One region of the Streptomyces sp. NPDC059169 genome, then DNA from elsewhere that is predicted to be linked to it. Evidence: riboswitches for the same ligand, from Rfam matches in the RefSeq annotation. Region 1 holds a riboswitch; each other region holds the start of a gene.
The links. Region 1 has a riboswitch for cyclic di-AMP ahead of ACFXOM_RS20405 (peptidoglycan DD-metalloendopeptidase family protein). Riboswitches for the same ligand answer to the same signal wherever they lie in the genome.
Positions count from the first base shown of each region.

Region 2: linked by a shared signal. The riboswitch ahead of ACFXOM_RS29185 (transglycosylase family protein) and the one ahead of ACFXOM_RS20405 (peptidoglycan DD-metalloendopeptidase family protein) in region 1 are both predicted to bind cyclic di-AMP.
Region 3: linked by a shared signal. The riboswitch ahead of ACFXOM_RS27230 (M23 family metallopeptidase) and the one ahead of ACFXOM_RS20405 (peptidoglycan DD-metalloendopeptidase family protein) in region 1 are both predicted to bind cyclic di-AMP.
Region 4: linked by a shared signal. The riboswitch ahead of ACFXOM_RS18635 (WhiB family transcriptional regulator) and the one ahead of ACFXOM_RS20405 (peptidoglycan DD-metalloendopeptidase family protein) in region 1 are both predicted to bind cyclic di-AMP.

Region 1 covers NZ_JBHZCF010000010.1:198,638-205,852, reverse strand. Annotated here, with positions in the region: gene ACFXOM_RS20425 (MBL fold metallo-hydrolase) at 1-450, opposite strand, end outside; gene ACFXOM_RS20420 (carboxymuconolactone decarboxylase family protein) at 866-1,453, shown strand; gene ACFXOM_RS20415 (TetR/AcrR family transcriptional regulator) at 1,626-2,270, shown strand; gene ACFXOM_RS20410 (SGNH/GDSL hydrolase family protein) at 2,412-3,203, opposite strand; gene ACFXOM_RS20405 (peptidoglycan DD-metalloendopeptidase family protein) at 3,384-4,325, opposite strand; cyclic di-AMP (ydaO/yuaA leader) riboswitch at 4,330-4,487, opposite strand; gene ACFXOM_RS20400 (tyrosine-protein phosphatase) at 5,137-5,952, shown strand; gene ACFXOM_RS20395 (DUF6126 family protein) at 5,963-6,118, opposite strand; gene ACFXOM_RS20390 (helix-turn-helix domain-containing protein) at 6,138-6,743, opposite strand; gene ACFXOM_RS20385 (aspartate aminotransferase family protein) at 6,814-7,215, opposite strand, start outside.
Region 2 covers NZ_JBHZCF010000019.1:53,437-60,651, reverse strand. Annotated here, with positions in the region: gene ACFXOM_RS29200 (DUF501 domain-containing protein) at 1-445, opposite strand, end outside; gene ACFXOM_RS29195 (septum formation initiator family protein) at 503-976, opposite strand; gene eno (phosphopyruvate hydratase) at 1,096-2,382, opposite strand; gene ACFXOM_RS29185 (transglycosylase family protein) at 2,634-3,296, opposite strand; cyclic di-AMP (ydaO/yuaA leader) riboswitch at 3,300-3,495, opposite strand; gene ACFXOM_RS29180 (transglycosylase family protein) at 3,752-4,720, opposite strand; gene ACFXOM_RS29175 (cytochrome P450) at 4,878-6,134, opposite strand; gene ACFXOM_RS29170 (Uma2 family endonuclease) at 6,244-6,873, shown strand; gene ACFXOM_RS29165 (nucleoside triphosphate pyrophosphohydrolase) at 6,887-7,215, opposite strand, start outside.
Region 3 covers NZ_JBHZCF010000016.1:186,379-193,593, reverse strand. Annotated here, with positions in the region: gene lhgO (L-2-hydroxyglutarate oxidase) at 1-486, shown strand, start outside; gene trmB (tRNA (guanosine(46)-N7)-methyltransferase TrmB) at 709-1,500, shown strand; gene ACFXOM_RS27240 (PrsW family intramembrane metalloprotease) at 1,587-2,915, shown strand; gene ACFXOM_RS27235 (ankyrin repeat domain-containing protein) at 3,084-3,572, opposite strand; gene ACFXOM_RS27230 (M23 family metallopeptidase) at 3,811-4,824, opposite strand; cyclic di-AMP (ydaO/yuaA leader) riboswitch at 4,836-4,969, opposite strand; gene ACFXOM_RS27225 (PP2C family protein-serine/threonine phosphatase) at 5,347-6,489, opposite strand; tRNA gene ACFXOM_RS27220 (tRNA-Met) at 6,807-6,880, opposite strand; gene ACFXOM_RS27215 (hypothetical protein) at 6,963-7,215, opposite strand, start outside.
Region 4 covers NZ_JBHZCF010000009.1:125,012-132,226, forward strand. Annotated here, with positions in the region: gene ACFXOM_RS18615 (hypothetical protein) at 1-192, shown strand, start outside; gene ACFXOM_RS18620 (multicopper oxidase family protein) at 285-1,907, shown strand; gene ACFXOM_RS18625 (hypothetical protein) at 2,291-3,883, opposite strand; partial or broken gene ACFXOM_RS18630 (IS5/IS1182 family transposase) at 4,415-4,611, shown strand; cyclic di-AMP (ydaO/yuaA leader) riboswitch at 5,222-5,422, shown strand; gene ACFXOM_RS18635 (WhiB family transcriptional regulator) at 5,583-5,894, shown strand; gene ACFXOM_RS18640 (SpoIIE family protein phosphatase) at 6,628-7,215, shown strand, end outside.

The DNA of each region.
Region 1 (7,215 bases):
GCCGAGCGCCGCGAGCGGCACCGGCACGGGGTGGAGGCGCTTGGGTCCGACGAACGCGAAGGGCGAGCAGCGCCGGCCCCACACCGGGTCGAAGAGCACCCGCCTACCGTCGATCTCGGCCAGTACGCTCGAATGCCCCATCCAAGTGAGGCGAAGCCCGGAGGACGGGGCCGTGGCGAGGTCGGCGAGCGTGGTGGTGTGGACCGGGACCGCCGCGGCCGGCGAGCGCCGCCGGCGCGCCTCCTTGTGGAAGTAGGCCTTCGCGAACTCCAGAGTGGACCCCGACGGCCTGGTCCTGGCCCCCAGGGGGTTCTGGAACTCGCCGTCGGCGAAGTTCGGGGAGCGGCGGATCCGCTCCATCCGCTCCCCGGAGGGGTCGGCCCCGAAGGCGGCGGGCCGCAGGGTGCGCAGCCTGGAGCGCAGCGGATGCGATGAAGCAGCGCCTGTCACGGCACCTCCTGGGGTCCTCGGGTCGTTCCATTATCTGCGGGGCTCCGCGGGATGCAGTGGCGGGGGTCCACCCGCCCACCGCACTCCACCGCGCCCGTCCGCTCTCATCCGATCGAGGCGTTCCTGCGGACACCGCTCCGCGGCCCACCCACCTCGCGCGGCAGGATGCACCAGCCGGCGGCCGGGGTCTCGACGGTCGGTGCGGGCCCGGTGCCACTGACCGGCGTCGCGCCGGTGCAGTCCGACAGTCCGGCGGCGTGCCCGCCGCGCGTGGGCACAGCACCCGCGTTGCCGGCACCTCGGCCTGAAGCCCGCCCCTCGGAGGTGCCGGGACGGCAAGAGGGGATGTCACATCCGGAGCGGTGTGTCCGTCGTACCCGTGTAAGGACGCGCCCCGACGACGAAGGAGCCCTCCATGGCCCGCATCTCCCTCACTCCGCCCCGCACGCTCTTCTACCGCGCCACCGAGTGGTACTCGAAGCGGACGTACGGAAGGGTCCTGGATCCTGCCAGGGCCCTGGGGCACAACCCGAGGGTGCTCCGCTCGGACCTTCGTTTCGAGCTGGCGGTGGCCAAGTGGAACCTGCTGGACGCCGATCTCAAAGCGCTGGCGGTGATGGCCACGGCCGTTTCGATCGGCTGCAGTTGGTGCATGGACTTCGGCCACTGGGAGAACCAGCGCCGAGGCATGGACATCCGCAAGATCCACGACGTGCCGTCATGGCGCGACAGCGACGCCTACACTCCGCTCGAGCGCGACGTGATGGCCTATGCGGAGGCCATGACGGCCAATCCGCCGGAGGTCACCGACGAGTTGGCCCAGCGGCTGGTCGCAGAGCTCGGCGAACCCGCGTTCGTCGAACTGACGGCAATGGTGGCGGTGGAGAACCTGCGGTCCCGCATGAACTCCGGTCTCGGACTCACCAGCCAGGGGTTCAAGGACCACTGCGACGTACCGACCGGTGGCAACGCACGAGCGGCGGAATCCTCCGCCGCCGGCTGACCGGCGTCTTCTCTGTCGAGTCCAGCGTGGTGCCGTTCCGTCGTGGGCGGCACCGCACGGGACGCGCCCCGACTGAGCTGCGCCCAGCACTCCGGGCAACGACCTCGGCCCGCACCCCTGCTGGGAACGGAACTCGTCGCCGTCGTCCCCGGCGACACAATAGGCTGTCCGCGTGGCAAGAGTGCGGTTGAGCGTGGCGGAGCGGCAGGAGGAACTCCTGAGGGCTGCCGTGGAGCAAATCGAGGCGCGCGGTGTGGCCGCGGTGCGGATCGCCGACGTGGCCTCCTCCCTGGGGGTGAGCAGCGCCCTGGTGCTCTACCACTTCTCCACGAAGGAGAAGCTCGTCGCGGCCGCCTTCGCCTACGCCGCCCGGGGCGACCTCGCGCACCTGCGCAGGCTGCTCCGAAGCCGCACGTCGGCGGCCCGCCGGTTGCGCGCGGCGATCCGGTGGTACGCCCCGACCGGACAGGCGAAGGGGTGGCGTCTCTGGATCGAAGGCTGGGCGGCCGCCCTGCGCGACCCCGCTCTGCGCGACGTGGCCCGTGACCTCGACCAGCAGTGGAAGGCTGAACTGACGGCAGTCATCGCCGAGGGCGCCGCATCGGGCGAGTTCTCCTGTGCGGACCCCGAGTCGGCTGCCTGGCGGCTGACCGCGCTGCTGGACGGCCTGGCCGTGCAGGTGACCTCCTACGCCGGATCGCTCACGCGAACCGCCATGGTGGAGTGGACGGATCAGGTGCTCGCCAGGGAACTGGGGCTCGACCAGGGGGTGTTGCCACGACAGGGCACCCGATGCGTCGAAGGCCCGCTCCCGTAGGAGCAGGGCAGGGCCGGTGCGGCCCTGCGGCCCCGTCGTCAGCTCAGGTCTGGCGCTGCGGTTCGTAGGCAGGTTCCTCCAGCCCGAAGGTCCCGCGGGCGGGGTCCTGGGAACGGATGCCCGCTCCCGCGGTGCTGCCGCTCAGAGCGGCAGCAGATACGGACGCTTCGGCTCCACGTGGTCACCGGACGACTCGCCGCGGAGCCTCCTGCCGATCCACGGCACGAGGTACTCGCGTGCCCATTGGATGTCGTCGCGCCGGACGTCGAGGGTGCCGCGCGGTGGGAGCGGCGGCCACGGCTGGTCCGGGTCGGCGGGCACCTCGAGTCCGAGCACCTGCGCGGCTCGGAGCGCCACACGTGTGTGGCCCTCGGGCGAGAGGTGCAGGCGGTCGTCGTCCCAGGCGCGCCTGTCCTGGACGGACCTGAGCGACCAGAGGTCGAGGACGGGGCAGTCGTAGCGGTCCGCGATGGAGCGGACGTGGGCGGTGTACGTGGCGATCTTGCCGCGGAGGTGGCGGAGCACCGGCACACCGCGGGTGTCGAACCCGGTGGTCACCATGACGGTGCCGACGGATGCCGCGAGGTCGGCCACGGCTCGCTCGAAGCGCTCCGCGACGTCGTCGGGGTCGGTTCCGGGCCGGATGATGTCGTTGCCTCCGGCGCAGAACGTCACCAGCTCGGGTGCGAGTTCCTTGGCGCGCGGGACCTGCTCCTCGACGATCTGGTCGAGGAGGCGGCCGCGTACGGCGAGGTTCGCATAACGGAAGGCGTGTTCGGGCATGCGGTCGTCCAGAAGGACGGCGAGGCGGTCCGCCCAGCCCGTGAACTGCCCGTCCGGTCCTGGGTCCCCGACGCCTTCGGTGAAGCTGTCACCAATGGCCGCGTACGACCCGAATGCACTCTTTGCTCTTGATCGCGAATCGTCTCCCACTCACGACATCTTTCACTGCGCGAAGTGACCTACGCCACCGTAGGGAGGGGTTGACGGGGCGTGATATAGACCACCCGGCGAGTCGGTGAGAAGCGGGAATACTGCGCGTTCGGCGAACGCGTCCGTCCGCCGCCCCGGTCAGGTGGGTCGGCGGACGGCTGCCCGGCGCGGGGATCCTCGTCAGATCGCCACGCCGTGCTGGCGCAGGTAGGCCAGCGGATCGATGTCCGAGCCGTAGTTCGGGGTGGTGCGGATCTCGAAGTGCAGGTGCGGACCGGTGGTGTTGCCGGTGGAACCGGAGAGGCCGACCTGATCGCCGCCCTTCACGCCCTGGCCGGCCGAGACGGACAGCGCGGAGAGGTGGGCGTACTGCGAGTAGGTACCGTCGTCGTGCTTGATCACGACCTGGTTGCCGTAGGCGCCGGCCCATCCGGCCGAGACGACGCTGCCCGGACCGACGGCCTTCACGGACGTCCCGGCCGACGCCACGAAGTCCACGCCCGTGTGGTAGCCGCTGGACCACATGGGCCCGGAGGTCTTGTACGCGGTACCGAGAGGGGAGTTGACCGGAAGGGTGTAGCCGGCGGCACTGATCTTCAGGGCGTTCGCGGCCGGTGCGGGAGCGACCGCGGGGCGGGCGTCCGAGCGGGAGGCGCGGTCGGCAGCGACGGCCGGCTTCTGGCTCTTCGCCGGGGCCTTGGCCTTCGCCGCGCTCTTCGCGGAGGGCTGGGCCGAGGGGGCGGCCTTTGCCCGGGCCCCGATGGACAGCTTCAGTCCGGGGTGGATCAGCGACGGGTCCTCCCCGACGGCAGCGCGGTTGTCGGCGTACAGCTTCTTCCAGCCGCCACGGACGTGCTGATCCCTGGCGATCTTCGACAGGTAGTCACCGGCCACGACGGTGTACGTCTTGGGCGCTGCGGGAGTCTTCACCACCTGCGGGGCGGCGGCCTGCCGGGCGACGGCGGCGGTGCGCTCGGCGGTGGGAGCGGACTTCGCAGCGGCGTGCGCACCGGCGGCGCCGATGAGCGGGAGTGCGATGACGACTCCACCCGTTCCGGCGGCGACGAATCCACGGCTGAACGGGCTGGTCCTCGGACGACGGTGCTTACCCCTACCGGGCATGGCGAATTCCTCTCCGTCGCCTGCGAGGTGAGCTGTCGGGTTCGAGCTGGAGCTGCCCGGCCGCGCGCAGGCGCGGCTTCACCCCGAGCCGTCCGCGGGTGCGGATCGGCGAACTACCTGGGTCCCCCGCTCCTGCCACACGTGGATGGGTGCGATATTCCGGACGGCGGCAGGATGAGGCGTTCCGACCGGATTGCGGTGACCGTAAACGAGCCAGGTCGAGACAAACAAGCCATCACTTCCACGAGGAATCCTTCCGGTTCAAATCGACCGGGAATTCCACGTCACGCTCCGTGGATTCGCGATCTTCGATTTCCACGAGGGCAAGGGAGTTGACCCGTGGGCCGCCACCACGGACCGTCACGGATATGATTCAGCTCACGGGGCTCCAGCCATTCCCGGCAGACTCAGGGCGAGTTGCCCAATATTGACAAATCCGGACAGAAGTATCGTTCGCATCGAAATTTCTCCAGTCGCCCACGCATTCCGCATATACGGAACGGCGGGCGGGCGACATGGCGCACCGGTGACGCAAAAGCCCAAAAGAGACATATGGCTACATTTATCGACATCTCACCTTCCGACTGGAGATTCGAGGCCGCAGCCACCCCGGACCTGACTGCCCGAAAGGCACCCCTTGGGGGCGCACGACGTGCCGCGGAGCGCCGACCGCGCACCAGTGCGAGCGATATCGCCACCGAGACGGTGGCTCCGACCGGCCGCATCGAAATAATTGCCTGAGGAATCAATGTCGTAGGGTCAGGACCGCGCCCTTGTCGGCGAGCGCCGACCGCAGACCCGAGGAGCCCCCGTGACGCAGCAGCTGCCTCAGATCCCCTCGACCGAGCCCGAGCTCTCCGGCGTGCGCAACTTCCGTGACGTGGGCGGGCTACCGACCGTCGACGGGCGCCGGGTGCGGCACGGACGCCTCTTCCGCAGCGGCCACCTCGCGCACGCCACCGACACCGACACCACGTTCCTCACCTCGCTCGGCCTCCACACGATCTTCGACTTCCGCAATTCCGCGGACCAACGGCTCGAGGGCCCGGACGTCGAACTCCCGGGCGTGCGGAACGTGAACATCCCGCTGTCGGATCCCGCCGACGGCGCCGAGTTCTGGCGGATGGTCCGCGAGGGCGACCTGGAGCAGCTGAAGTCGATCCTCGCGGACGGCAAAGCGGCCCACAGGATGTCCAGCTCGTACCGCACGATGGTCGAACAGCGCACCGCCGAGCACAGCCGCGTGCTCCACTCCCTGGCGGAGGACAGCGTTCCGGCACTGATGCACTGCGCTGCGGGAAAGGACCGGGCGGGGTTGGCGATCGTCGTCTCGCTGCTGGCGGTCGGGGTCGAGCGGGACGCCATCGAAGCCGACTACCTGAAGTCCAACGACCCTCACCGGCGCTACAAGGTGCGGCGCAGCGACAGCTCGTCGGCGGGGATGTCCCCGGAGGTCATGGAGCTGCTGAGCCCGCTGTTCGACGCCCGGTCCGAGTACCTCGCAGCGGCGTTCGAGACCATCGAGGAGACGTGGGGCTCCACCGAGCGCTACCTCTCCGAGGGGCTGAAGGTCTCCTCGGAGACGCGCGAGCGACTGCGCGACCGGCTGCTGGACGGCGCCGCCTGAGGCGGCCTGCTCACTTCCCCCCGACGGTGAACAGCAGGTAGAGGAAGCCCGCGAACAGGTGGCCCGCCACCAGGTAGGCGAACAGCCGCACGGCCAGCCCCACCGGGAACTTGTGCTCGTGGGTCGAAGGCGGCCCCGGCGACTTCTTCGACGGGTTCTGCGGCATGACGGTCCTCCTCGGGTCCTCAGGCATGCGGGTTTCCGTGCGGGTCGGGGCTCTGCAGCAGGGTGTGGACGAAGAGCAGCTCGGCGCCGCCGCGCGTGGCGGCGGCGATGCGGTGCGGAGTGAGCGAGTCGAAGTGGGCGCTGTCGCCCGGGTCGAGCTCGTGCACCGCGTCGCCGAGCCCCAGCCGCAGCCGCCCCTCCAGGACGTACAGCCACTCCTCGCCCGGGTGCACCCGCACCAGGTCCCCCTGGGGTCCGAACGGCACCCGCACCCGGAGGGCCTGCATGGCCCGGCCCCGGCCGCCCGCTTGGCGGTACGTCCAGCCGTCCGCCTCCGCGGGTCCCATCCGCCCGCCGCGGATGACGGGCTCGCGCTCCGGCGGTGCCTCGCCGAGCAGCTCGGCGACGGTCGTACCGTAGGTGCGGGCGAGCGCGAGCAGCATCGGCAGCGACGGCTGCCGGTTGCCCGTCTCGAGACGGGAGAGATGGGCGGGTGAAAGACCAGCGCGGCGGGCCGCGGCCTCCAGGGTGAGACCGCGGTGGCGGCGCAGGTCGCGCAGCCGCGGGGCGACGTCGGGTAGGGCGTCCGCTGCCGGTCCGGAGGGGTCTCCGGGGGAAGGGCTCATGGACCCATTTCGCCAGGACTTTTCCCCATGGGCAAATTTCTTGCCCCAAAGGCAAAAGTCTCTGACCGGCCTACCGTTGTGCCACGGCCTGCTTCACCAGGGTCTTGCCGAAGTCCCACATCAGACCGCTGCCGCCGTGTGCGTCATCCATCACGGCGGTGAACGCCGCCACGAACCGGTCGACCTCCGACTCACCGATCACGAGGGGCGGAATCAACTTGATCACTTCCAGGTGGTCCCCGGAAACCTGGGTGAGGATGCGGTGCCGCTGGAGCAGCGGGACTACGACCATCTGCGCGAAGAGGCCCTTGCGGGCCGCCTGGAGAACGGTCCAGCGGCTGCGCAGTCGCAAGGACGACGGCCGGCCGAACTCGATCCCGATCATCAGTCCCCGTCCGCGGACCTCCCGCAGCAGCTCGTACCGGTCCACGAGGGCTGCGAGCCGACCCTTCAGCAGCTCTCCGGTGGCCCT
Region 2 (7,215 bases), on a different contig from region 1:
GGTTCACGCCGGGGCCCGCCGCCAGCGAGTGGCCGACCAGGACGTGCAGGCACTTCACCCGGTCCGGCATGCCGCCCGCGCTGGGGAAGCCCTTCAGCTCCTCGACGGCATCCCTCCGGGCGATGTAGTCCTCGTGCGCGGCGCGGTAGGCAGCGGCCAGCTCGGGATCGGCCGCCAGTCGCTCGCTCATCTCCTTCATGACGCCGTTCGCCTCCAGCGTGCCGATGGCCGAGGCGGCACGGGGGCAGGTCAGGTAGTACAGCGTCGGGAAGGGCGTACCGTCGTCCAGCCGGGGGGCCGTCTCGACCACGTCCGGCTGTCCGCACGGGCACCGGTGGGCGATCGCCCGCAGACCGCGCGGCGGGCGGCCGAGCTGCTGCTGGAACGCGGCGACGTCCGCCTCGGTGGGCGGAGTGTGCTCGGTGGTCGGAGGGGGCGTGTCCATGTATGCGTACGTCTCTTCGTCTGTCTCGTCGTTGGTTCGTGGGCTGGTGCGGCCGGCTCAGCGGCGTGCGTCGGCGTGATCCACGCCGTACCAGACGTTCGTGTACCAGGGGCGGCCCTTGATGCTGTCGTCGACGTGGCGTTCCCCGGCCGTGCGGGGGCCGACCACGGTGTAGCCGGTCTCGCCCGGCATGACCATGTGCAGGTGCTCGCGGGCCAACCGCATGACGTACGCGTCGTCCTGGAGCCGCGCCTTCTCGTCGCGCAGCCGCTCCACGCGCTCGCGGGCCGCCGCCGCGAGCCGCTGCTGCTCGGCGATCTCGTTGCGCTGCGACACGTACTGCCGCATCGGGTACGCGAGTGCGACGATCATCGAGCAGACCACCAGGGCGAGGAAGGCCGCCCGCCCGGTGAGCCGGGAGCGGCGGACCTGCCGGCGTGCCTGCGAGCGGTAGACGCGGGCGGCGGTCTGTTCGCCGAGCAGCCGCAGCCTGGTCGCGGTGGAGAACCGGTCGCGGTCCTTGCCGGCCATGGTCCGCCTCCCCTCTTCCTACGCTTCCTACGCGCGGACGTCCCCGGACACGGTACGGGACCGCGGCCGGGGACGTCCGCAACTGCGGCGCAGCGCCCGATCAGCTACCGGGTGGCGGCTCAGCCCTCGAAGCGGAACCGCGGGAACGCGGAGCGGCCCGCGTACACCGCGGCGTCGTCGAGGATCTCCTCGATGCGCAGCAGCTGGTTGTACTTGGCGACGCGCTCGGAGCGGGCCGGGGCGCCGGTCTTGATCTGGCCGCAGTTGGTGGCGACGGCCAGGTCGGCGATGGTGACGTCCTCCGTCTCACCGGAACGGTGGGACATCATGCACTTGAAGCCGTTGCGCTGGGCCAGCTCGACGGCGTCCAGGGTCTCGGTCAGCGAACCGATCTGGTTGACCTTGACGAGCAGTGCGTTGGCCGCACCGTCGTCGATGCCCCGGGCGAGGCGCTCCGGGTTGGTGACGAACAGGTCGTCGCCGACCAGCTGCACCTTGGTGCCCAGCTTCTCGGTGATGGTCTTCCAACCGTCCCAGTCGTCCTCGAAGAGCGGGTCCTCGATGGAGACGAGCGGGTAGGCGGCGACCAGCTCCTCGTAGTACTCGGTCATCTCGGTGGCCGAGCGGGACTTGCCCTCGAACTCGTAGGAGCCGTCCTTGTAGAACTCCGAGGCGGCGACGTCGAGCGCCAGGGCGATGTCCTTGCCCGGCGCGTAGCCGGCCTGCTTGACGGCTTCGAGGATGAGGTCGAGGGCCTCGCGGTTGGAGCCCAGGTTCGGGGCGAAGCCGCCCTCGTCGCCGAGGCCCGTCGACAGGCCCTTGTCCTTCAGGACCTTCTTCAGGGTGTGGTAGACCTCGGTGCCCCAGCGCAGCGCCTCGGAGAAGGACTCCGCGCCGATGGGAGCGATCATGAACTCCTGGATGTCCACGTTGGAGTCGGCGTGCGAGCCGCCGTTCAGGATGTTCATCATCGGAACGGGCAGGAGGTGCGCGTTCGGGCCGCCCAAGTAGCGGAAGAGCGGGAGGTCGGAGGCCTCGGAGGCGGCGTGCGCGACGGCCAGGGAGACGCCGAGGATCGCGTTGGCGCCGAGGGAGGACTTGTCCGGGGTCGCGTCCAGGTCGAACATCGCCTGGTCGATCAGGCGCTGCTCGGTGGCGTCGTACCCGACGAGCTCCGGGCCGATCTGCTCGATGACGGCGAGGACGGCCTTCTCGACACCCTTGCCCTGGTAGCGGTTCTGGTCACCGTCGCGGAGCTCGAGGGCTTCGAACGCGCCGGTGGACGCACCGGACGGAACGGCAGCACGGCCGGTGCTGCCGTCGTCGAGGCCAACCTCGACCTCGACCGTGGGGTTGCCTCGGGAGTCCAGGATTTCCCGGGCTACGACGACGTCGATGGACGGCACGAGCATCTCCTTCTGGGATGTGTCGCTGATGGTGACGCCAGCGGGGCGGCGTCAGCGCAGGGTCGCTTGGGCCTTGCGACATGAGCCTATCCGGACCGGCCGCGTCAGCCAGCCGGTGCCCGCCCCCTGGGACGAAAAAGCGGACGGAACAGGAAGAAGCCCCGGCCCGGCGTGTACGGGGGAAAACACGCCGGGCCGGGGCGATCGGGGGACCGGGCCGGGGCCGGGCGGCCCGGCTCGGTCGGCGCGGGTCAGCTCAGGTGCAGCAGCTGGCCCGGGAAGATGATGTTCGCGTCGTCCAGGATGTTCTTGTTCAGGTCGAAGAGCTTCTTCCAGCCGCCCTCGACCTTCTCCGCCTTAGCGATCTTGCTCAGGGTGTCGCCGGCCTTGACCTCGTACTCACCGTCGCCCTTCTTCACGACCTTGGTCGGGGCGGCGGGCTTGGCCGCCTTCACCGGGGCGGCGGGACGCACGGAGCGGGTCGTGGGGGCCTCGGCACGCTTCGGGGCCGGGGCGGCGGCCGCGTACGGGGCGCTGGACAGGCCCACGCCGCAGTTCGGCCAGGCCCCCTTGCCCTGCCCGGCCAGCACCTTCTCGGCGACCGCGATCTGCTGCGCCTTCGACGCCTTGTCGGCGGTCGGGGCGTAGGCCGTACCGCCGTACGCGGCCCAGGTGGAGGCGGAGAACTGCAGGCCCCCGTAGAAACCGTTGCCGGTGTTGATCGACCAGTTGCCGCCGGACTCGCACTGGGCGACGGCGTCCCACTCGGAGGCGGTGGCGGCGCTGGCGGTGCCGGCCACCACGAGCGGCGCGGCGATGGCGGCACCGGTGACACCGGCCATCGCGGCGATTCGGGCGGTGGTCCGGTGGATGGCGGACGGGCGGCGGTGCGTGCCCTTGCCGGAAAGCAGCATGGAACTTCTCCTCACCGACGCCTGCGAGGTGAGCTGTCGGGTTCGGGCGTGGGAGCTGCCCGGCCTCGCGTCCCCGGACGCGCGGCTTCACCCCGAGCCGTCCCCGACCTCCGACGGCGGAGCCCCCTGGACTCCCGTCAACGGCCGGGCCCGGCACTTACCTTGGGTCCCCCGCTCCTGCCTACGGCGCTTGCGCGACGACTGTTCCCGGCGGCCGCCGGCAGGATTCGGCGTGCGGTCGTCGGGGCCCGCAGTGGCGAGCGGTTCAGACCGTAGACACAGCTCTCCCCGATGTTCAAAGAAGAACATCGGGGAGAAATCACCCATATCTGACGGAGTGAGATGTCCGTTTTCGCAGGTGAGAGGGCTGTTGGCCGGACTTGACTGCTTAGAGGCGCCAGTTGACCGGAAGAGACTCTTGTCTCACTTGCACAGAACGGACATAACCCCGCGAACTACTTCGCCAACTGGTCGTCGCCCGTGGCCAGATCGAGACTCTGGCCAGGCAGGATGAGATCGGGGTCAGCCCCGACGACCTCTTCGTTGGCGCTGTACAGGGCCGACCAGCCGCCGGGCACGTGGTGCGCGTCCGCAATGTTCGAGAGGCTGTCACCGGGACGGACGGTGTACTCACCTTCGGTCGTGACGGCGTCCCGTGTCGGTACGTCATCCCGTGAGGCATGACGACCGGAATCTCGCTCATTGCCCGAATTGACCGCCTCGTCTTCCTCGGCGGGAGTACCTCGATGCTTGCCGGCACCACCCTCGGCGGCAGCCCCCGCACCGGAGTCCACACCGGGGCCGCCCTCGTCGTCCGCGTCCGACACCCCGTCGGAGTCGCTCGCGGAACCTCCCGCGGCGGATGGTGCGGAGGAAGGGCTCGCCGGCTTCTGTGACGACTCGGCCGAGGCACCCGACCCGGACGGGGCGGAGGACGGCGACGAGGCGTCGGCACCCGTCTCCGGGGCCTCGTCCGCACCGTCACCGAACGACGGACTCTCTGCAGCGCCCTGCGCGGCGGAGGCGGAACCGCTCCCCGCCATGGAGGCGGAGGACCCGAGTCCGGTGATCACCGCACAGTTCGACCAGGCCGAGGGCCCCTGCGCCGCGAGCACCATCTCGGCGACCGCGATCTGCTGCGCCCGGCTGGCGAGGTCGGGACGCGGGGCGTACGCCGTACCGCCGTAGACCTCCCACGTCTCCTGCGTGAGCTGCAGGCCGCCGTAGTAGCCGTTGCCGAAGTCGGCGCTCCACTCCCCGCCGCTCTCGCAGTCGGCCACACGGTCCCAGGTGGCGGAGTCGGCGGCGGAGGCCGCACCCGCACCCAGCAACGGGATGGCGATGGCCGATCCGGTCACCCCTGCCGCGACGACGAGAGCGGGAGCCTGACGGGGGCGGCGGTGTCGACCGTTCCCGGAGAGCATGCGGTGCGCCTTCCGTGTGACAACAGAGAACCCGCAGCCCCTCAGATTCGATCGGATCTACGAGGGCCGCGAGTGGGGGTGAACGTAGCCGCATTCGCCGTTCAGTCACAAGTCGGTGCAGTAAAGATCACGTCAAAGTCACGATCTTGATGGTGCGTCAGCTGTCGACGGGGGTGAACTCAACGGGCAGAGTGCGCAATCCACGCATGATGAGCCCCCCACGCCACCGCAATTCGGAAGGATCGACCGCAAGCCGCAAGTCGGGCATACGTGCCAGTAGGGTCGCCAACGCCGTCTGCCCCTCCAGTCGTGCGAGGGGCGCGCCGAGGCAGTAGTGGATGCCGTGCCCGTAGCCCAGGTGCTGGTTGTCCCGACGGGAGAGGTCGAGCACGTCGGGATCAGGGAAGCGCTCCGGATCGCGGTCGGCGGCGGCGAGGACGACGAGCACCGGGTCACCGGGGGCGATCTCCTGCCCGCCGAGGGTGAGCGGCTCGGTCGCGAAGCGCCAGGTGGCGAGCTCGACCGGTCCGTCGTAGCGGAGCAGCTCCTCGACGCCCGTGGCGAGCAGCCCGGTCTCGCCGGCCGCGACCGACGCCTGCAACCGCGCCCGCTGCTCCGGGTTGCGCAGCAGCGCGTACGTACCGTTCCCGATCAGATTGACCGTCGTCTCGAACCCGGCGAAGAGGAGGATGAAGGCCATGGCCGCGGCCTCGTTCTCGGTGAGGTGCTCGCCGTGGTCGGACGCCTTGATGAGACCCGAGATGAGGTCGTCCCCCGGGGCCTCGCGCTTACGGTGGATCAACTCCGCCAGATAGCCGCGCATCTTCTTCACCGACCGGGCCACCCCGCCCCGCGGCCCCCCACCGTGACGGATCATCATCCCCGCCCAGTCACGGAAGTCGTCCTGGTCCTCGCGCGGTACGCCGAGCATGTCGCAGATGGCGTAGATGGGGAGCGGGAAGGCGAACTCGTGGATGAGGTCCGCGCTCCCCTTCTTTGCGAAGCCGTCGATGAGACGATCCGTCAGCTGCTGTACGCGCGGCGCGAATTCGGCAACCCGGCGGGGAGTGAACGCCTTGGACACGAGACGGCGCAGCCGCGTGTGGTCGGGCGGGTCGATGTTCAACAGGTGCGTCATCAACTCGGCCTTGCGCTCACCCGGGATCCCCGTCTTGCCCTTCGCGTGCGCGGGCTCGTCGTGGTGCGCCGGGTTCTTGCTCAGCCGCTGGTCCGCGAGCGCCTGCCGCGCATCCGCGTACCGCGTCACGAGCCACGCCTCGACGCCGCTGGGGAGCTTCGTCCGGTGCACCGGGGAGTGCTCGCGGAGCCAGGCGTACGCGGGGTACGGGTCGGTGGCGAACTCCCAGGTGAAGAGTTCGGGAGCCTCGGGGACGGCGGGCGGCTGGGCGTGCATGGGTCGACGGTATCCCGCGGACCGGAGGCTCACCCGATGGGCGGACGTCGGAGCGTTCCTGCTGGGTACGCTGACGGTACGCGCCGGACTCCGTCGCATGGGAGCGCTGATGAGTGCCGCAGCCGAAGACCGGTGGGGGAACCAGGACGAGCGGGGAGAGCAGTACGTCTTTCCGGTGCCGCCGGCCGGTGGGTGGACGGCGGACGACCTCGACCGGATTCCGGGACTCCCGCCGCACACCGAGCTGATCGACGGAGGACTGTTCTTCGTGAGTCCGCAGACCTTCTTCCATATGGCCGCGCTGCGCCTGCTGGAGAACGCACTGGTGCAGCAGGCGCCGGACCATGTCTTCGTCATCCGGGAGATGACGACCAAGCTCGGCGAGCGTGACCGGCCGGAGCCCGATCTCATGATCGTTCGTGAAGATGCCCTCAACGGCGCGGAGCAGACCTGGTACGACCCGGGCGACGTCCTGCTCGCCGTCGAGATCATTTCCGACGAATCCCTGCAGCGCGTCCGCGAGGTCAAGCCCCGCAAGTACGCCGCGGCCGGCATCCGCCATTTCTGGCGGGTGGAGAAGAGCGACCATCTGCCCGTCGTGTACGTCTCCGAGCTCGACCCCGCCACCGGCAGCTACGCCGTCACGGGCATCCACCACCACCGGCTGAAGGTGGACGTCCCCTTCCCCGTCGAAATCGACCTGACCGCGGTCGACCGGCGGCGGGACGCCCGGGACTGACGTACCCCGCCTGTCAGCCGGCGGCCTCCGCGTCGCGGATCGCATCGCGGTAGGCGCGGGCAGCGGCCCGCAGGGCGGCTTCCGGGTCATGCCCCTCGGCCTCCGCCCGCACGGCCAGGGCGAGCAGCTCCTCACCGATGCCGCCGCCTTCGGGCACCGCCACCTCCAACCCCGCCGTGCGCACCCGGCTCGCCAGCTTGGCGGCGAGTGCCAGACCGGGCTGCCCCAGCGGAACGCCGTCCGTCACCGAATCACGCTGTTTCTCCACCGCCTTGGTGCGCAGCCAGTGGGCCCTGACGTCCTCCGGGGTCTCGGCGTGCTCGTCGCCGAAGACGTGCGGAT
Region 3 (7,215 bases), on a different contig from region 1:
CGGGGTCTGGTGTATCCGGTGCCGGATCCGGCCTTCCCGTTCCTCGGCGTGCATCTGACGCGGGGCATCGAGGGCGGCGTCCACGTGGGGCCGAACGCGGTCCCGGCGCTCGCCCGCGAGGGCTACGACTGGTCCACGGTCCGCCCGCGCGAGCTGCTCACGACGCTGGGCTGGCCCGGCTCCTGGCAGATGGCCCGCCGCCACTGGCGCTACGGCGCCGGGGAACTGCACCGATCGCTCTCCAAGCGCGCCTTCACCAGCGCGGTCCGCCGACTCCTGCCGGACGTCACGGCCGACGACCTCCGGCCCGCGGAGGCGGGGGTAAGGGCCCAGGCGGTGCTGCGGGACGGCACCCTGGCGGACGATTTCCTGATCCGGGAGTCCACCCGCACGATCCACGTGCTGAACGCTCCCTCCCCGGCGGCGACCGCCTCGCTCCCGATCGGTCGTGAAGTGGCCCGCCGGGTGCTCCGGCAGCTCTCCTAGGCCTCGCGGTCCCGGCGTCGCCGCGGTCCCGGCCAGGTCCGCGGTCCCGGCCAGGTCCGCGGTCGCGGCGTCGCCGCGGTGCGGGAGTACGGCCGGCACCCGGCCTCCACGGCACGCCCGCGGCCCGTGCGGGCTGGGACGGGGCCGCCCCGGGGGCACCCGGCCGGGGTGCCCCGGAGAGACGGCCCGGGCCACTTCCGGCCGCCGTACAATCGGGTCATTGTGTCTGAGTTCGAGAGCGCCACCACCGAGGGTCCCCGCACCGTCACCGCCCCCCGGGCCAAGGGCGAGCCGCGGTTCCCCGGCGGCCCCGCCGCCGACCCCGCAGGGTCGCATCACGAGCGGCGGATCCGCAGCTTCCAACCGCGCCGCAGCCGGGTGACGCCGGGGCAGGCGGACGCGCTCCAGCGACTCTGGCCCACCTGGGGGCTGGATGTCGACGGGCTCCGCGGCCTCGATCTCGAAGAGATGTTCGATGGCCTGCCGGTCGTCCTGGAGATCGGGTTCGGCATGGGCGAGGCAACCGCGCAGATGGCCGCCGCCGACCCCGGCACCGGCATCCTCGCCGTGGACGTGCACACGCCCGGCCAGGGCAATCTGCTCGGACTCGCCGACCGGATGGGCCTGTCCAATGTCCGTGTGGCCAACGGTGACGCGATCATCCTGCTCCGCGAGATGCTCGCCGCCGACGCACTCGACGGACTGCGCGTGTACTTCCCCGACCCCTGGCCCAAGAAGCGCCACCACAAGCGCCGGCTGATCCAGCCCGAGTTCCTCACGCTCGCCGCCCGCCGGATGAAGCCGGGCGCGGTGCTGCACTGCGCGACGGACTGGGAGCCCTACGCCGATCAGATGCTCGAGGTCCTCACCGCCCATCCCGACTTCGAGAACACCCGGGCCGACGGGGGTTTCGCACCGCGTCCCCCGTTCCGCCCGCTCACCCGGTTCGAGGGCCAGGGACTGGACAAGGGGCATGCGGTGCACGACCTGCTCTTCCGCCGGGCGGGCTCGTAGCGGTGGCGTCCGCGCGGCGCCGCGCAACCGGTCAGGGACCGGTAACGGCGTCGCGCGCTGTCAGTGACCCTGGTTAGGGTCGTCGGGTGTCCGAATGGTCCCAGCAGCCGTACGCGGCTGCCCTCCCGTTGGTTCCGGCGTGCGACGAACAGCCGCTGTTCGACGCCGTTCCGGAGCGTTCCCAGTGGCGCTACAAACCTCGCCGCGCCTTCTGGCGCAGCAAGGCGGTCCGAGCGGGAGCCGTCATCACCCTGCTGGCCCTGTCCGGACTGGTGATCCTCGCGATCGTCCGCGAGGAGACCGGAACCGAGGGCTTCCTGGTCGGGCTCGGCCTCGCCGTGCTGCCCGTCCCCCTGCTGATGGCCGCGTTCCGCTGGCTGGACCGGGTCGAGCCGGGCCCCTGGCGCAACCTCCTCTTCGCGTTCGCCTGGGGCGCGTGCGCCGCAGCCCTCGTCGCGATCATCGCGAACTCGTTCGCGACCCAGTGGATAGCCACGTCGACGGCCGACCCGTCGCACGCGGACACGATCGGGGCGACGGTCATCGCGCCGATCGTCGAGGAGAGTGCCAAAGCCGCGTCCGTGCTGCTGGTCTTCCTCTTCCGCAGACGGGACTTCACCGGGATCGTCGACGGCGTCGTCGTCGCCGGCTTCACCGCGACCGGCTTCGCCTTCACGGAGAACATCCTGTACCTGGGGAACGCCTTCGGCGAGGACCAGATGGACGACTCCTCGGGCTTCGCCTCCATCACGGCCGCGACCTTCTTCGTGCGGATCGTGATGTCGCCGTTCGCCCACCCGCTGTTCACCGTGCTCACGGGCATCGGCTTCGGCATCGCGGCGGCGACCGCACCCCACAGGAAGGTCCGTCGGGCCGCACTGCCGCTGCTCGGCCTCGTTCTTGCCATGGGCATGCACGCGCTGTGGAACGGCTCGTCGGTGTTCGGCCCGCTGGGCTTCTACGCCGTGTACGCGGCCTTCATGGTGCCGGCCTTCGGGCTGCTCACCTGGCTGGCCGTGTGGACCCGGCAGCGCGAACTGCGCACGGTCGCCGCGGAGCTCCCCGCGTACGCCGCGGCCGGCTGGCTCGCTCCCGCCGAGCCGCTCGCGCTCTCGTCGATGCGGGCGCGCACGGTCGCGCGCGACACGGCGGGACGTACGCACGGGTCGGCAGCCGCTCGCGCCGTCTCGGAGTACGAGGCCTTCGCGACCTCCCTGGCGTTCCTCCGCCACCGGGCCCACCGCGGCGCGGCGGGCCCCGACTTCGCGGCGCGCGAGCAGGAGTTGCTCCACCACCTCTGGCAACGCAGGGATGTTGCGGGACCGGCCCTGACGTACGCGGCCCGCGCCACCGGCCGGGCCTGGACGCCGCCGCTCTACCTGGACTACGACGGCTACAACCCGTACCGCGGCTGAGAACGGCCGTCCGAGCTCCGACGCCCACCGAGGGCGCCGCGCCGCGCCCTTCCACCCGGGCCGCACGGACGAACGCGACGACAGCGGCGCGGATCCCGACCGGCAGGCCGCCCGGACGGCACCTCGCCCGTGCCGCGGGCGCCGCACGCGACGGGAAGCCAGGAGGGGCTAGGAACCGGTGTGCAGGGAACCGTCACGGTCGACCGCCCGGGCCGCCGAGGCGTCGGAGGGTTCGTCCACGGGGTTCGCTCCGGCTGCGATGAGGATTGCGACAGTCTCGGGGTGGGGACCGTTGTACGCCCATTCCAAGGGGGACCGACCCGTTCCGCAATCCTCACGAAGGTTCGGATCGGCTCCGTGCTTCACCAGCTCGCGCACCGTTTCGGCGTGTCCCCAACAGGCAGCTGCACACAGCGGCGTACCTTCCGATCCGGCTCCCCCGCTCTCCGCGTCGGGGGAGGCACCCGCCTCCAGGAGCAAGCGTGCCGGCTCGCTTTCCCCCTGCACCGAAGCCAGGTAGAGAGGGGTGGTGCCGTCCCCGTCCCCTCGCTCCGGATGCGCACCGGCCCGCAGCAACGCCCTCACCCGCACGGCGTCAGACGTGAGTATCGCTGCAAGGAGATGCCGGGAGAGCTTCTTCTGCCGCCGTTGTTTCATGGTGACGAGGCTAGCGATCACGGATCGATGCAACCGGTCGTACCCGCTCGTCGGGAACGGCGACCAGCTCGTCGTGTCGTAGCGGACGGCCGGTCTTGCGGCCCTCGGCAACAACGGCTGCCGGCCCGCTGGCCGTTCGCTGGCTCACCACGCCCGACGGGTGTGGTGAGCCAGCGATCACGATCCACTGTCGCAACGGTCCCGGGGCGGGCTGGCCGGGGCAGGAGGGCGGAAAGAACTAGACGGACAGGCCCTTGTCCCGCAGCCACGCCATCGGGTCGATGCCGTCGCCGCCCGGGGTGTGCACCTCGAGGTGCAGGTGCGGGCCGGTGACGTTGCCGGTGGCGCCGACCCGTCCGATGGTCTCCGACGTGGACACCTTCTGCCCGGCGGAGACGGTCATCGACGACAGGTGGCAGTACCAGACCTCGGTGCCGTCCTCGAGCTCCAGCACGATGCGGTAGCCGTACGCGCCGGACCAGCCGGCCGATTTGACGGTGCCTCCGTGGACGGCCTTGACCGGCGTACCCGTGGGTGCCGCGAAGTCGAGACCGGTGTGGTAGCCGGAGGACCACATGGAGCCGGCTTCCCCGAAGGTTGAGGTGAGCGTGTACGAGGAGGTCGGCAGGGAATAGCTGCTGGCGAGCTTGGCGAGCCGCTCGGCCTCCGCCTTGCGGGCCGCCTCTTCCTCGGCCTTCTCCGCAGCGGCCTTCTCTGCGGCGGCCTTGGCCTCGGCCGCCGTCTGCTGGGCCTTCGCCTCCGCGGCCGCCTTCTCCGCGGCCGCCTTCTCCGCGGCGAGCTTCGCCTCGGCCTCCGCCACGGCCTGCTGCTGCTCGGCCTGCTGGAGGATCCGGGCGCGCAGTACCTCGCCCGCGTCACCGGTGCCCTGTCCGCCGCCCTCGACCGTGTCGGAGACCGTGAGCGCCGCGAGCGGGACGTCGTGCTGCTCGTCGGAGTCGTCCGAGAGGAGGTCGCCCACGCCCGGGAGCGAGTCCGTGTCCGGGAGGTGGTCCGCGATGGCGTCGGGAAGGGAGATGGAGACCGGTGGCTTGTTCTGCGCGGTGGCCATGCCTCCTGCGCCGACGGCGGCGATGACGCCGACCCCGAGGACGGTGGAGCTCCGGGCCAGTCCGTTCCGCTGCTTGACGACGCGGTGCCTGCCACGCACCGGGCGGATCGATTCCTCAGTCGGATTCCACTCCTCCCATTCGCGGGCGGGGGGCTCCTGGAGGGCAGGCTCGTTGGACGCCACGGAGGCGCTCTCCTTTCCTTCCTTCTCGCCTACCGGGTTAGCTGACGGGTTCGGAGCAGGAAGGTCTCCTACAGGCACCGGAGCACCCGATTCACCCCAATTGATGGTTCCCCGGTCCCCTTGCAGGATTCGGCGTGCGCACGCGGCGCCGTCTCTTACGACGGCCGGGACAACCGCGCTGCGTTATCGAACGTTAATAGACACGAGGGGCGGATTCCAAGCGCTTCCCCTTGATCGTTAGGGCTATCCACCGGGACTTACCAGGCACAAGACAAGTGAAACGGGCAAGTTGACAGCCCCTCAGCATGAAGGGCGAATCTGACTGTTCGTCAAATGTTATTCGGAGGGAGACGCTCCGATTACCGTCCGTCGTCGTTGCCTGGTTCGAGGGGACGAGCCGATCCATCCGGGCCGTGCAGACCGTTCAGGTGGGGGTCATGGACCGGTGATCGACGGATGACCGCGTGACGGAACGGCCGGGACCCACCGGGAGGCCGCCCTGCCGGTTCAGGAGCGAGCAGTTCACGGCACGACCGGCATCGTCCTGCGGCGCTCCGGCTGCCGTTCCCCCGGCCGGCTGATCGCCAGGAGCGCCATGTCGTCTGTCGATCGGCCACCCGTGTGCCTCCGCACGTCGGCCACGACGGCGTCCAGCAGTTCCTCAGGGCCGGGAAAGATCCGCCCGCCCAGCCGTGCACGCGGATCGTAGAAGACGCCGTGGGCGTCACGCGCCTCCGACAGTCCGTCCGTGTAGAACAGGAGTGTGGCACCCGCGGGGTACGGCGCCTCGTACGCCCGCTCCGGCCATGACGCCAGGTCGCCCATCCCCAGCGGTAGCGAGTGGTCGGGCGGTTCCAGCCGGTCGAGGCCACCGTCGGCCTTCAAGATCAACGGAGGTGGGTGCCCCCGGTTGACGATCCTCACACGGCCGTCCCCGCGCGGGATCTCGGCGAGCACGGCCGTGGTGAAGCCCTCCACCGCATCCAGACCTGAGCGGCGGGCGCCCTCCCGCGCGAGCGCGCGTTCCAACCGCTGGGCAACCGCCTCCAGCGAGGACTCCTGCTCGGCCGCCTCACGGAACGCACCGAGGACTACGGCCACCGTCTCGACGGCGTCCAGGCCCTTCCCGCGTACGTCGCCGACGATCAGCCGCACCCCTCTCGGAGTGTCCTCCACAGCGAACAGGTCACCGCCGATGAACGCGTCCGCCTGGGCGGCTTCGTACCGCGCCGCGACGTGCAAACCACCGATCCGTTCCGCGGGAATGGGGAGCACCGCCCGCTGCGCGGCCTCCGCGACCACGCGCGCCGAAGCGAGCTGACGGCCGCTGCGGAACACCACGCGGTTGATGAACAGGGCCAGCACCGAGACCGTGATCACGGTCAGTTGCTCCGTGAGGGCCGGGATCTCGGTGGTCGTGCTGTTGTAGACGTGCAGCCCGGCCACCGCCAGCACGGCGGCCAGGCCCGTCAACAGGGTGAACAGCGGCGAGAAGAAGGGAGCGGCGACCAGCGGAGCCGCGGAGAAGAGCGGTGAGGCGGTGAACGACTCGGGGGTGGCCAGGTCGAAGAGCACGCCGCCCACGATCAGCAACGCCGGGAGCACCCGGACGATGTTGCGGCCACCGTCCCGCCGCCGCCCGTCATCGTCTGCTCGCTGCCACACCAGTGGTCTCCTGCCGGCTCCTCACACGGCTGCGGACGGTACCGCACCCACCTCAGGCTGGCCGGATCCGCGTCGCTCGGCGACCCACCGTCGGCCAACCGGACTAGGGCCCACCCCGCACCGCGGCAGCCGGGTTACTCGGCGGGGTGCGGCCCCGACCCGAGGTTCGGCGGGACGTCGCTCCGGGCCGGTAAGCCCTGGTGACCGCCGCTCGTCCGTCCAGCCTAAGGCGACGCGCGGAGGTCGGCCCGGCTCACGACTCCGACGGAAGACACCGAGGGCCCGGAACCATGTGGTCCCGGGCCCTCGGCCATCAGTAGCGGGGACAGGATTTGAACCTGCGACCTCTGGGTTATGAGCCCAGCGAGCTACCGAGCTGCTCCACCCCGCGTCGGTGAACACCACCTTACGCCATGCGGAGCATGATCCTTTCCATTTTCCCGCCCGGGTCCCGCGAAAGTCCCGGGAGGAACTCAGCGGCGACGGAAATGCGCGGCGGTGAGCGCACCGCCGACGGCGAGCAGGAGCGCCGCGGCACCGGCCGCATACCAGCGCCCGGCGGAGGAGCCGGTGCGGGCGGGCGCACCGGTCGTCGTGCCCGCGTCACCAGTCGTCGTGGACGTGCCGGACGTGAAGGGGGAGGCCTTCGCCGTGGTGGTGGAGCCCTGGGAGGGGGTCGAGAACGGGACGGCAGCCGGGACGGCGGGCTTGGCCTGCGGCGGCCGG
Region 4 (7,215 bases), on a different contig from region 1:
GCGTGCTCAGGCGCAGCAATGCAGCACTGCGCGGCTGCCGGCGTCGACAGCCTGAAGCCCACGCCTCCCTGCCGGCTTTCCACCGGCTGCGTTCCGGCCCTCCCCACCGGGGCGGCCGGAGGCCAGGCCGCCCCGGGAACCACAGGCCGGGCACCGCCCGATCTCTCCGTCCTCTCTCGATTGCTGCTGTAGGCCGCGACCGCGGCTGCGTGCGCTCGCGCGTGCGCTCAGCCGTGCCCTAACGCGACCGAGCAGAAGCACATCGAGAAGAAGGACCACACCCTGTGAACCACATGAACCGCCGTTCCGTCCTGCTCGCCGGGCTGGGCATCGCGGGCGCGGGCGCGCTCGCCGCCTGCAGCAATGCCGCCGGCGCGCCCGCCCTGGTCAGCCCCTCCGGGGCGGCTGTCGCCGCCGCCGACAAGAAGCGCACCAGGAGTGGCAGGACCCGCGAGCTCAACCTGACCGCAACGCAGGCCGTGGTCGACCTCGGCGCCGGCATCACGACCAGGACCTGGGCCTTCAGCGGCCAGGTGCCGGGCAAGGAGGTGCGCATCTCGGCCGGTGACACGCTGGCCGCCACGCTGTCCAACCAACTGCCGAACCAAGCCACGACCTCCGTCCACTGGCACGGCATTGCCCTGCGCAGTGACATGGACGGCGTACCGCCGGTCACCCAGGCGGCTGTCCGGGCAGGACGGAACTTCACCTACCGGTTCACCGCGGACGCGCCCGGCACGTACTTCTTCCACCCGCACGTGGGTGCCCAGCTCGACCGGGGCCTGTACGCGCCGCTGATCGTGGAAGATCCGAAAGAGCCGCTGTCGTACGACGAGGAGTGGGTGGTGGTCCTCGACGACTGGCTCGACGGCGTCACCGGCACCCCGGACGACGTCTTCGCCGAGCTGGAGCAGGGCATGGGCTCCATGCACGGGGGCGACACACCCGGCAGCTCATCCGGCCATGACATGGGAGACATGGGCGGCATGGACATGAGCAGCAGCATGAACGGGAACAGTTCTCCCACCGCCTCGCCCTCCGGCACGGACATGGGCACAGGCATGGGCATGCAGTTCATGCTGATGGGTGCCGAAAGCCGGCTGCTCGGGGGCGACGCCGGCGACGTGAAGTACCCCTACCACCTGGTCAACGGGCGTGTTCCGACCGATCCGGTGGTCTTTCGCACCAAGCCCGGCAAGCGCATCCGGCTGCGCCTGATCAACGCCGGCGGCGACACTGCTTATCGCGTGTCCCTCGGCGGCCATGAGCTCACGGTCACGCACACCGACGGCTTCCCCGTCCGACACCAGCAGGCCGACGGCGTGCTGATCGGCATGGGCGAACGCTACGACGTCCTCGTCACCCTGGGCGATGGCGTCTTCCCCCTCGTCGCACTCGCGGAGGGCAAGAACGCCTCCGGTATGGCGCTGGTCCGCACGGGCTCGGGCAGCACGCCGAAGCCGACGACGCGTCCGAAGGAACTGGACGGCATGATCATGACTGCATCACGGCTGCGCGCGGCGGACGACGTCCGGATGCCGGCGAAGAAGACCGACCAGGTCCACCGCATCGAGCTGACCGGCAGCATGATGACCTACAACTGGGGCATCAACGGCAAGCGGTTCGACATGAACCAGCCGACCGCCCACCCGATCACGGTCGAGGAAGGCCAGCGCGTCCGGCTCGACTTCGTCAACACCACCACCATGTGGCACCCGATGCACCTGCACGGCCACACCTACCAGCTCGGCACCAGCGGACCGCGCAAGGACACCACCATCGTCCTGCCGAAGAAGACGGTGTCGGTCTTCTTCGACGCGGACAACCCGGGACAGTGGATGCTGCACTGCCACAACGCGTATCACGGCGAGGCAGGGATGATGGCGCTCGTGGCCTACGAGGGCTGAGCTAGGGCGTGTTGCGAAAGTCCCTCCTGGCCCGCGACGCCTGACATGCACGCTCGCTGCGTTGTCGGAGTCATCCAAGTACGGCCAGTACGAGGATGATCCTCCGCCTTGCGCGCACGCACCAGACGCCGCAGGCCCCGCCCTGCGGGTGGACGGAGCTACTTTCGCAACCCGCCCTAGTGCCGCCCGCGGGCCGGGCGCCCCCTCCAGGGAGCGCCCGGCCCGCGCGGACGGACCGTCCCGACACCGTCCCACGCGGACGGCCCCGAGCAGCGAAGGGGCGTGGCCGGTTCCCGCAGCGAACGCGCGTACGGCCCCGTCCACCGCGCCGTGCGCCGCACACCACCCGTGAGCAGCACCCGAGCGCGGCAGCGGGAGGCGCCTCAGCCGCCGTGGTGATTCTTCCGGGACGGCTTCACCGTCGTGGAGGAGGCGGGTGTCTGGGCACTCGGTGTGGCGGAGGCGGCGGGGGTGTCGCTCCCGCCGGCCGACGGATTCGGCGACGCGGACGGGGAGGTGCTCTCCGTGGGTTCGGCGGGCTGCGGCGTCTGGCCGAGTGGCGTCAGTACCGCATCGGTGACCAGCCCGTCACCGCTCGTCGTCAGGGTGACGGGGTTGGAAACATTGAGGAGCGTGTCGCAGCCCAGGTCGGTGAACGTCCCCTCGGCGCGTGCGGCGAGGAAGGCGAACAAGTTCGGCGCCGTTCCCGGGTCCGGCGACGGCGCCTGCTCGAAGATCGCCTTGGCCGTGAAGACTCGCCGGATGCCGGCCGGGTCGTCGAAGAGGGTCCTGCAGTAGGCAGCCCCGTCGCCATCGCCGTCGGCACCGATCGGGGCCATGTTGACTCCCGCGCGGTACGCATTGGTCTTCTCTGCGCTTGCGCGGCCGTCGACAAGGGTCATCGGGTCGTTCTGCGGGATCAGCGCGATCGGTTCTTGCTGGTTGGCCGCGGCGGACAGTTCGTCCAAGGCCAGCGCGGACGTGGCCTGGTTGTCGCTGGACTGGTTGGGCGCGGTGAACGGCTTGCAGCCCAGGGCCGGGTCCATGAACGCGGTCAGCAGAAGATTGTCGCTGCCGTTGGCCAGGTCGGTGGGGACGTTGACCTTCGCCGACCTGTCCCTTCCGTCGTGGCGGTGGTGGCGGTCGCCGTGGTTGTCCAGTCGCTTGGCCTTCGCCATGGCCTTCCTGCTGGCGGCGTTGTTCTGGGCGATCCGGCCGCGGGCGTCGACGAGGTAGTGGGTGACCACGTTGTCGCTCCCGTCCTGGTCCACGACGGAGAAGTCCCTCGTGGTCGGGCAGGGCAGGCCGTCCTTGGCGGTCCCCAGTGCCGGAATCGTGAGCTTCTTGTTGGCTGTCTGCTCGTTGGCGGCCTTGAAGAAGGCGGGCGCGTTGCAGTAGGCGAACTGACCGAAGATGGACCCCGGCACACCGTTGACACACTTGCCCTGGCCCAGGCTGTCGGAGCGGTCGCCGGCCCGCAGCGTCAGATTGGCGTTGTTGAAACCGAACCATATTCCGACCGTGGAGCCCGCCGGCACCGAGGGCAGGACGGGGCGCGCTGCCGGCCTCGCCCCCTTGTCGACCACCAGCGGGTTGTAGATGGTCAGTTTGCCGTCCTGGGTGAGGATCGCGGCTTCCACGAACGCCGCCTGATCCGGATTCGCCTCATGGCACGGTCCCTGCGTCGGATCCGTCGCGACGAGTTCGTAGGGCGTGGCCAGGCCTTTGGCGGTGAGCGGCTGCGGAGGGACCACCAGCGTGCAGTTCGCGTTGGGTTCGCCTACGAGTGTCGGTTGTGCGGAGGCCCGCGGGGTGCCCCGCCGGTGGTGGCTGCCCGCCGCGAACACTGATCCTGCGACGACCGCGAGGATCACCGGCCCGCCGACCAGCGCGACCGACAGCTTCGATCGCTTCCAGCGTCTGGCGTGTTCCCGCCGCAACGTGCGCGAGCCCTGTGTCAATTTCTTCCGGGGCACTGTTTTGCTCCTTGCCTTGCCTGCCATTTCCCCCGTGAGACAACCCACAACTGCACCAGAACGCGGCGCTCGTCGCACTGCCCACTAGCGCAGTGAGCAACGGGACCGATCGCGCGTCCGGCGCGACGGATCCATTCGCCAAACATGCCGGATCACGTGGCGCACGACGGTAACAGCGAGACCTTCTGGCATGCACGGCGAATTGCCGAATCGGTGGACCGCCAGGAGCAGTTGGGCCCGGGATCTGAGGTAATCCTGCGGATCCTTCCGCCATGCCGGAAACCAGCAAGAGTGTTCCGGCTCAGTGGACTTGCAGAACCGCAAGGGCGAACCTCTTTCATCCTGTTCCCCAGGAGTGAAATTGCCTGTTCAGCAGGGATGGTGGCGAGGCAGGGACGTCGTCGTTTGCGTGGTGATTCCACGCAACACGCGGTCGACCGGAGGGGCCCTATCGGCTCCGCATCCCGCCATGTTCGACGTTCCGCGGACCCTCGTGCCCGCAGACCCTCGTGCCCGCGGACCGGGGTCCGCCAGGGCGCCGGCGCCACCTTCCGCGCGCCCCGCCACCAGATCCAGCGCGGCCACTACCGACAATCCAACCGCGACCACGCCCGCCTCCGAGCACCCGACGAACGCGCCTTCGCCCAGGTGAAGACCTGGCGACCACTCCAACGAGCACATGCTCCAGCCTCCGCATCAGCCTGCCCGTCCAAGCCGTCCTCACCTAGCTGACCTGCGACTGTCGAGGAAGAAGCTCGGCGGAACCTCGATGGGATTCCATGGGAATCTGCCGCAATGTCCGGCGCGCCGCCAGAGCGTCGACTCAGACTCGTGCCCCCCTCGGGACTGCGGTGCTGAACGCACAGGCACCGCCGACCGTATCCATGGTCATGGATGCAGGGGTCCACGATCGCCGGAGGTCGCGCATGGTCCATGTCACCTGCTGTGCAGGCAGGAGTTCGCAAGCGGGTTGGGCGACAACACCACCATGCCGAGCGGTACCGGCGGTCCGCGGCGCTCCAATGGGCGGCGCCCGGAGCCGAATCGGCGACTCCCCAGCTCAACGGGCCCATCTGGACAGTCGCCACGTAAAACCGATGCGCCAAGCAGAACACCGTTGTGACGCTTGTCTCTCCAAAGGGCGGCACGTTCCCATGGAGCGCCGGCAGACACCTCTTGGCCAGCGAGAACGCCTATCCGTCAGGCACCACTTGCGATTGATGTACACCATCGGGGGTTTGAAGTGTTCGCAGAAGTGTGCTTCGTTTTCTTGGCACGCTGCAGCGAGCCCCGCCGGACCGGAAAGCCGAGTCCTGCCGCCGACCGACGGGAACAATAGACGCGAAAGCGCCGCGGGCAGGAGCGGGGGACCCAAGGTCTTTCGCCGGAACCGAAGACCGTACGCAGTGCAAGAACCACATTGCGACACGCTCGACGGTCCGGCTCGGGGTAAAGCCGAAAGGCCGTGCGCCACGGCCCGGCCGGACAACTCACGTCCGAACCCGACAGCTAACCTCGTAGGCGCCGGTGAGGACGTCACATCATGACCAAGCACCTTCCCCATTCCAAGGAACCTGCACTTCGGTCGATTTCCCCGACCCGGCAGCGGGTCGGCGGCCGAGCATCGGGCCCGGCATCGGCATCGGCTGCGAAAGACTTGACCTTCAACCACGGTTCGAAGGGCAACGAAAACGACAACCTGGCGGGGACGGACAGCTACTGGGGCGGGCGGGCGGCGTGCCTGGCCACCGATCCGGACGAGTTGTTCGTGAGGGGTGCCGCGCAGAACAGCAGCAAGATCGTCTGCACTGACTGTGCCGTGCGTACGGAATGCCTTGCGCACGCTCTCGACCAGCGCATCGAGCACGGGGTTTGGGGTGGTATGACCGAGCGTCAGCGCCGTGCCCTGCTACGCCGCCGACCGAGCGTGACCTCTTGGCGGCGCCTGTTGGAGGCGGCCCGTCTGGAACACCAACGGCAGACCGAAGCGCAGCCCTGCGGCCAGGTCTGACCCCACCAGCGCCTACGCACGACCGACCTCGGACTGTGAAGCGCCTCCCGGCACGCGGTGAGCGGGCACCAGGCCCGCACCCCTTCACAGCCCGTGCCGGTCGAGGATGCTCATCAGCGAGGTCCGTCACGTCGTTGCTGTCGCCGAGCGGCTGGCCGACCAGCCGCTCGGCCAGCCGCTCCGGATCGGTGCGCGCGACTCGTACGCTTCCAGATGGGCGTCGGCCACAGCGGCGACGGTCTGCCCCCACCACACCGTCGGAGCCGTCGATCTCCTCGTAGGCCTCTCCCAGCACCCGGATCGCCCCTCGGCCAGCCCGACCGCCTGCGCGCCCCGACCGTCGGCGGTCAGGTCGCGCCACACGCCCGCCGCCTCGGCCACCTGCTGTGCATACGCGGGGGCATCGGCGTACTCGACGTACCCGTACCGGGCACATCAGTACGGAGCCACATGGCCGTTGCCGCGGGCCGGACGCCTGCCAGGAGATGACGACCGGCGGATGACGACACCAGCGGAGGTCGTACGACCTGCGCACGCCGCGCCTCGGCACGCACACACCGCGATCAGCACGGTCATCGGGTGCAGTCGGCCCCGACGGCGCGTTAGCGCGCGACGACGGGCAGGTGCAGGCTGGAAGTGCTGCTCCGCGCCCAACGGCAGAGCCGTGAGCAGCAACGAAGGGAGCCACCTGCGGATAGCGAGGCCGGATCGTGCGGCGGAGGTGATCGGGCCCATGGTGCAGCGGGACCACTTGTTGATCGTGGACGCGAACGGGGCGGTGGCGGAGTGGAGCAAGGACGCCGAACGTCTTCTCGGGCATACCGCTGCAGACGCGGTGGGGCGACCTGCCACGATCTTGGTCGGAGGACCACCTCACGCCGGGGAGTCCGTGAGGTGCGGACGACGTGGTGCTCAGGTGTCCGGCGGGTCCGCAGGACTGGACCTGCGCGTGGAGCCGGTGCTACGCGCGGACGGATCGGTGGCCTGGGGCGTCTGGGCAGCCCGTCGGCGCGACGCAGAAGCCGACGAGGTGGGGCCCGCGATCCTGGACGCTCTGTTCACCCAGTCACCGGTGGGTCTCATGGTCGTGGACGCGGACCTGCGCGTCCTGCGCGTCAACACCGCCTCCGAAGGCATGCGCGGCGCTCCTGTCGAGCAGCTGCTCGGCCGGCCGGTCACCGAGGCCTTCGACATGGCCGACCCCGACGGAGTGAAGGCGATGGTCCGCGCAGTGCTCGACAACGGTGTACCGGTCCTCGACCGGCTCGTACGCGGCCGCCCACCGGCCGGTTCCGGCCCCGAGCACGTCTACTCGGTCTCC